2 regions of the Streptosporangium sp. NPDC050284 genome follow, and region 1 is predicted to be linked to the other one. Evidence: predicted binding sites of a transcription regulator. Region 1 holds the regulator's gene; the other holds the start of a gene.

Region 1 (3,402 bases):
CGGACCGCCCGAGGACGACATCGACTGGTCCGACGTCTCCCCGGCGGCCTCGCAGAAGTTCCTCGCCCGCGCGTTCCGCGTCATGGCCGAAGCCGGCGCGGCCTCCGCGCCCGGCGTCGACGTCACCGCGGGAGACCTGAACCTGCGCAAGGTCGTCCACCACACCATCGACGAGGTCACCAAGCTGGTCGAGTCCCACCGCTTCAACGTCGCGGTGGCCCGCATGATGGAGCTGACGAGCGCAGCACGCAAGGCCATCGACTCCGGCCCCGGTGCCGCCGACCCGGCGGTCAGGGAGGCCGCCGAGACCCTAGCGGTCATGCTGTCCCTGGTCGCGCCGTACGCGGCGGAGGAGGGCTGGGAGCGGCTGGGACACGCCGCCTCGGTCGCCACCGCGGGCTGGCCGGTGGCCGACCCGGCGCTGCTGGTCCAGGAGTCGGTCACCTGCGTCGTCCAGGTCGCGGGCAAGGTGCGCGACCGGCTGGAGGTCTCCCCGGAGATCTCCGAGGCGGACCTGGAGTCGCTGGCCCTGCGGTCGGAGAAGGTTCAGCCCTTCCTCTCCGGCACGCCGCGCAAGGTGATCGTCCGCGCACCCAAGCTGGTCAACATCGTGCCGTAGTCGTCCCGCGTGCTCTCGGGCCGCTGACGACGGACGGCTGAGTGACTGTCATGGCCGCGGCCGTCCCGCGTGCTCACGGGGTCGCTACGAACTCGGGGTGCCTTTGCGAGGGCATCCCGGGGGGCGCGCGTCAGCTCGGCCGGTGTGTCCCCGTGACCACTTCAGGGGAGAATCCGCACCGCTTCAAGCGGCGGGCCTCCATCTCGGCCTCGCCGGGTGGGTTCCCGTGCCCGCCGACGAGAGAGCTTCCCGGGGATGTCCCATCACCTGAGAACGCCGGATGGGGCTCGACATATGATGTCGAGCCCCATCCGGCATGTCGTTCTATGGCGTGTCGCACAGAAAGCTGGAGGCGCGTGATGCTGAGCTCGCGTGGCCACGGTGTGGCTCGGTCCGGACCCGCGTGCCGTGCGACGTTCTCGAGCGGCGATGCCTCCACGGGCCGGAGCCTGTGGAGAGCGCTGAGGAGCCTGCGTGGGACGCTCGCGTCAGAGCTTGCGGAGGACCGCGACGACCTTGCCGAGCACGGTGGCCTCGTCGCCGGGGATCGGGTCGTAGTTGGGGTTGTGCGGGACCAGCCAGACGTGGCCGTCTCTGCGCTTGAAGGTCTTGACCGTGGCTTCGCCGTCGATCATCGCGGCGACCACGTCGCCGTTGTCGGCGACCGGCTGCTGGCGCACGACCACCCAGTCACCGTTGGCGATGGCGGCCTCGATCATCGAGTCGCCGGTCACCTGGAGGAGGAAGAGCGTGCCCTCACCGACAAGCTGCCTGGGCAGGGCGAAGACGTCTTCGATGCTCTCCTCGGCGAGGATGGGGCCACCGGCGGCGATCTGACCGACGAGGGGCACATAGGCGGCGGTCGGACGGCTGACCGGAGTCTCGTCCTCACCGGAGTCGGGATCAACCCACAGCACGGGCTCGCCGGGAAGGCGTACCTCCAAGGCACGGGGGCGGTGCGGATCACGCCGCAGGTAGCCCTTGCGCTGCAAAGCCGTCAACTGGTGCGACACGCTGGAGGTGCTGGTGAGCTGCACCGCTTCGCCGATCTCCCGCATGGACGGCGGATAGCCGCGCTGCTGCACGGAATCACGGATCACCTCAAGGATCTTCCGCTGCCTGGGGGTGAGGCCAAGGGAGTCACGCCTTCGCACCGCCAGATCGCTGGCGGCCGAACCGTTCTCGTTGTGCTGGCTCATACGAACTCCTCGCCTCCCGGTCTGTATTTAACACGTCGCACACAGCGACCATACCTCGGCCGAAGATCATACTCAAACAATTGTTCGAATGTCCTCGAAATCGGCGACGCCGTGGTGTACAACATCGTACGGGAGTTCGATCGACATCGTGTTCGATTCACCGATCTTTCTTCGACATGTGTTCGGCCAGGTCGAGGGGATGGGGGGCCACCGTGAAACCGACCGCGACGACACCACGATCCAGGATCGCGCCGAGGTCCCGGGCGGCGCAGCGATCACCGGGGGCGCCGCACCTGCGGCTCGTGCCGCCCCCGAGGCCGGAGCCCGGTTCCGCGCCGGAGTCCGGGCGGAGGTCCGAGGCGAAGCAGGGGTGGGAGGCCGCCTGGGACTCGGTGCCGGGGGCGCGCCTCGGCCGCGAGCCGGGGCGAAGGTCCGGCAGGGAGCCCGAGCGGGCCTTCGAGCGTGAGCCCGGGCGGGGATCCGGCCGTGAGGCGGCGCGAGGGTCCGGCCGTGAGGCGAGGCGGGAATCCGGGCGAAAGCGGGGGCGTGCCTCGCGTGAGCCTGAGCGAAAGCCCGGCGGGGCCTCCGGGCGTGAGCCTGGGCGGAGTCCTGGCCGCGAGGCGAGGCGGTCGCTCGGGCGTGAGCGGGGGTGGAGCCCCGGCCGTGAGCGAGGACGGTGGTCCGGGCGTGATCCGGAGCGGGGAGCCGGACGCGGGGCCGGGCCGAGGAGGGCGCCGCGACCGGCGACGGCATCCTCGGTGGGCGCACGCCGGCCGGGTGCCGGCCGGAAGGGGGCGACCCGGCGGCCCCTTCGGCTCACCCGCCGTGGAAGGATCGTCGTGGTGGTGTTGCTCGCACTGTTCAGCCTGGCGGTGCTCTGGGTCGGCGGGCGCATCGACATGGTCGCGGCGGACGAGTGGGCGGGCCTTGAGGGGCTGCCGCGGATCACGGTGCACGCGGACGACACGCTGTGGGAGATCGCGGACGCGCTGACGAAGGAGGCGGACACCGGCTCGACGGTGCGTCGCATCATGGACCTCAACGGGCTGTCCGGCTCGGAGGTCCGGCCGGGGGCCCGGCTCTATCTCCCCGAGGGCCTCGTCTCCGTGAGATGAGGCCGGTCCGAGCTCCGGCGATCGGGCCGGGGCTCGTGCGACCGCTACGGCGCCCGGTCGAGCTCCGTCGGGACGGTCGGCGAGAGGGGTGGGCCTCGTTTCAGCGGGATGGGGTCGGTCGGCGGCGCGGATGGGGCGAGGGGTGTAGAGGGGGTGCGAGGGTCTCGTCTGACGGGTCGCCTGGGACGACTGTGAGGGAAGAGGCGCCCGGGGTGAGATGGGTCTTGCGCGGGTGGCGACACGCCGGGACGTGAGGGCTGATCAGCGACTTCGTGCCGCAAGGTCGTTTCAACTTGCGTTCATGGTCGAGCACTTCTACGGTTGGACCACAACATCTAGTGGCTGCATCGCAACACTTCACCACAGCTTGTGTTTCCATTACCGCATCTCGACTATTCAAGATGTGTGCGCGGGCGTCTGGCCGTGCGTGTCGTGGGTAGGTGAGGTGGGCCGGCCGCTTCGGTAGGTC
Region 2 (3,402 bases), on a different contig from region 1:
GGCGATGGCGCCGACCTCGCAGCCGAGCTGCGCGGCCGCGGTGGCGGCGGTGGGGGTGGCCTCCGCGAAGATGACGATCTCGCCGGGGACGCCGTGCTCGCGCAGGACGGCGGCGACCTTCTCGATGTTCGGATGCAACTTTTCTGGCACGCGGCCACTCTAAACAGATTGACCGTTGATTGCCGTTTCATGACCGGCTGTCTGCACGGGGAAACCGTGCGCTATGGTCCCTTGACCCGATCCATAGTGATATGAGGAGTTGATCGAAAATGGGGGTTGGACTGCGGCCGGGAGTGGCCGCGCTGATGACGGCGGGGGCCGTGCTCCTCTCTTCCGTGGGCGTCGCCCTTCCTGCCGGCGCCGCGGCGGCGGGGACGTTGGGTTCCCCGGCCGTCACGGCGGGGGTGACGGGCGCGTCCTCGTTCGTCGCGCCCGGCAAAACGCTCAAGCTCGGTGCGAAGGGCGCCGCGGTGAAGGTGCTCCAGACCCGGCTGACCGAGCTCGGCTACGCCCCGGGCAGGATCGACGGCCGCTACGGCGGGGCGACCCTGACGGCGATCTGGGCCTTCCAGAAGGTGAACGGCATCTCGCCGACCAGCACCGTGGCACGCAGGACCTGGGACGCTCTGGAGACCCCCCTGGCGCCGAAGGTGCTCGTTCCCAACGGCAAGCCGACCCGGGTGGAGGTCAACCTCGCTAAGCAGGTGATGGTCCTCTACGTGAACGGCACGGTGAAGCTGATCAGCCACACCTCCTCCGGCAGCGGGATCGCCTACTGCGAGACGGCCACCTGGGAGGGCAGGACCCAGCGGTTCTGCGGTGACGCGCGCACGCCGACCGGCGACTACAAGACCACCTGGCGCAGGGACGGCTGGCACAAGTCCTACCTGGGCCAGCTCTACAACCCGATCTTCTTCAACGGGGGCATCGCCTTCCACGGCGCGCTGTCGGTGCCGCTGGCGCCCGCCTCCCACGGTTGCGTACGACTGCCGATGCACGTGGCGGAGGTCCTTCCCGGGCTGCTCGGTACGGGAGTGCCGGTGCACGTCCGAGGCAGGTTCGTCCGGTAGGGGCGATCCGGCGGAACGCGAGCCGCCGGTCGTGCCCTCGCCGGGCGCGAGCAGGGGCCCCGGGAGACGGTGATCTCCCGGGGCCCTTTCGCGTGCTCCAGATGCCCGAAGGTCGAACCTTTGTTCGTCGTTTTACTTGACAGTATTAGTGATCGAATTTATGTTCGATGTGATGACACGGGGCTCGCGGCTCGTGTTCCAAGAGCGGCCGATCGGGTCCATGTCGTCGGCGAAGACGATCGGACCAGGTCAGGGTGGACGGGGAGAGGGGAAGCTCCTCGTCCGGTCGTCCGGCGGATTTGTCGGTGGGGTCTGCGAATGTGATACCACCGGCGAAAACGCCGGAGCCGCTTGCGACCAAGGAGGCTGAAGCGCTATGACCCCTCGGCTCGGCGATTCCGGTGGGCCCCGGCTGTCCCCCACGGTGCGGGCACACCTCACAGACGCGCGCGACTGCCTCGAAGAGGCCGCCGCCGCCAGGACCTCCGCCGCGCGTTACGTCGCGGCCCACCTCGCCGCGCTCAGGGCGGCCGCCGCTGTCCTGGCGGCCCGTCCCCGTCCGATGCAGGGTCGCAGGCGCAGGCTGCGCAGCGCCTGGGAGCTGCTGCCCGAGGCCGAGCCCCGCCTGGCCGAGTGGGCACCCTACTTCGAGACGAGCGCGGCCAAGCGGGCCGCCGCCGAGGCGGGCCTGACCCGCACGGTGTCCTCGCGAGACGCCGAGGAGCTCATCTCCGAGGCGGAGCGGTTCGTCACCACCGTGGAGAAGCTGCTCGGTGTCCCGAGCCAGCCCATGCTCCCGGGCCGGATCCCTCTAGCCGGTTAGAGCGGGAGCGGCCTCCCACCCGGGAGCGGCCGCCCGAGCTCATCGGCGCCGTCCCCGTACGTCCCGCCTCCACCGGTCCCGCCGGCGGGCGCAGGGCGTACGGGGACGTTCTCGTGCCGTCGTTCCCTCGTGCCTCGTTCTCCCACGCTTTTCTCGCGCCGGTGTTCTCTCACGCCGCCGTGAAGCCGTTTTCGCGCCGCTGTTCCCTCGCGGCGCTCTTCCTCACGCCGCCGTGGAGTTCTGGCGGACGGCGCGGTGGCGCAGCAGGAGCATCGCGGCGTCGTCGCTCAGCGGCCTGCCCACGTGGTCGAGCAGGTCGGCGCGCAGGGCGTCCAGCGAGCCCTGGGGGTCCTCGCCCTCCAGCAGGTACGCCCGCTCCAGCAGCGGATAGAACTCGCCCGCGTCGTCGCGTGCCTCGATGACCCCGTCGGTGTAGAAGAGGACCTGATCGCCAGGCTCGAAGGGGATGTGGTGCGGCCGCGGCTCGACGGCCTTGAGGGCGCTCATACCCAGCGGGAGCGCCTCGTCCGGAGGGTCGGCGAACCAGACCCCGCCGTCGGCGTCGAGCACCAGGGGCGCCGGGTGGCCGCAGTTGATGACGGTGATGGTGGAATCGCCGCTGATCTCGGCCAGCACGGCGGTCACGAACTGCTCGCCGGACAGCTCGCGGCTCAGGGCGTTCTCCAGGCGGCCCACGACGCCCTGGAGCGTTCTCTCGTCGTGGGCCGCCTCACGGAAGGCCCCGAGCGCGACCGCGGCCGTCTCCACGGCCTCCAGGCCCTTGCCCTGGACGTCTCCCACGATGATCCTCACCCCGTGCGGGGTGGTGACGACCTCGTACAGGTCGCCGCCGATCCTGGCCTCCGCCGTGGCGGAGGTGTACGAGACGGCCACGCCGATGCCCGGTCCCGCGCGGCGGGGCACCGGGCGCAGCAACACCCGCTGGGCGGCCTCGGCCACCGAGCGCACGTCGGCGAGCTGGCGTTCGTGGCGCAGCCGTCCGGCGCTGGCCAGCACGCCGGCCACGGTGACGCCGAGGATGGCGATGAGGGTGATGTTGATGCGGGACGAGAGGATGTCGTTGTAGAGGCCGAGCGCGAAGCACAGCGCCAGGGCGACAACGCCGACCACCGTGGTGCGGGTCAGGTCGCAGGCCACGCTGGCGAAGGCCGGGCCGAGGGCGAGCAGCGGCAGAAGGCCGGACGTGGGGCCGGTGCCGAAGTCGATCGCGGCCACCACGGCCATCACGACGAACGGCAGGAGTTTCAGGGTGCTCTGGGTCCGGGTGGTGCCGATCGAGGTCAGCAGCCGCGGAAAGGCGCGCGTCCTGGTCGATCCCGGCTGCGCCGGGGCGGTGCGGAGACGGGTCTTGGAGGTCGATCGAGAGTGATCGATCCGATCATCCCCCCTGGCCATGTCCACCACACCTCGCTAAATGCGTGTCTGCCTTTTCCTACCACAATGGCTGTAGCCCGGGGCGGAACTAAGGACAGGTTCTGCTGAGAACGA

The links. The regulator LexA, encoded in region 1, represses DNA repair genes until DNA is damaged. The targets are predictions, from matches to a motif close to TCGAACANNTGTTCGA.
Region 2: ACIBH4_RS15900 (SAV_6107 family HEPN domain-containing protein) is a predicted target of LexA. The motif match lies at 1,183-1,198, and genes of this name have one in related genera.

The regions. Positions count from the first base shown of each region.
Region 1 covers NZ_JBITIZ010000020.1:20,553-23,954, forward strand. The annotation lists gene leuS (leucine--tRNA ligase) at 1-619, shown strand, start outside; gene lexA (transcriptional repressor LexA) at 1,108-1,818, opposite strand; gene ACIBH4_RS33855 (LysM peptidoglycan-binding domain-containing protein) at 2,658-2,933, shown strand.
Region 2 covers NZ_JBITIZ010000006.1:39,966-43,367, forward strand. The annotation lists gene ACIBH4_RS15890 (YbaK/EbsC family protein) at 1-150, opposite strand, end outside; gene ACIBH4_RS15895 (L,D-transpeptidase family protein) at 270-1,070, shown strand; gene ACIBH4_RS15900 (SAV_6107 family HEPN domain-containing protein) at 1,447-1,893, shown strand; gene ACIBH4_RS15905 (PP2C family protein-serine/threonine phosphatase) at 2,116-3,309, opposite strand.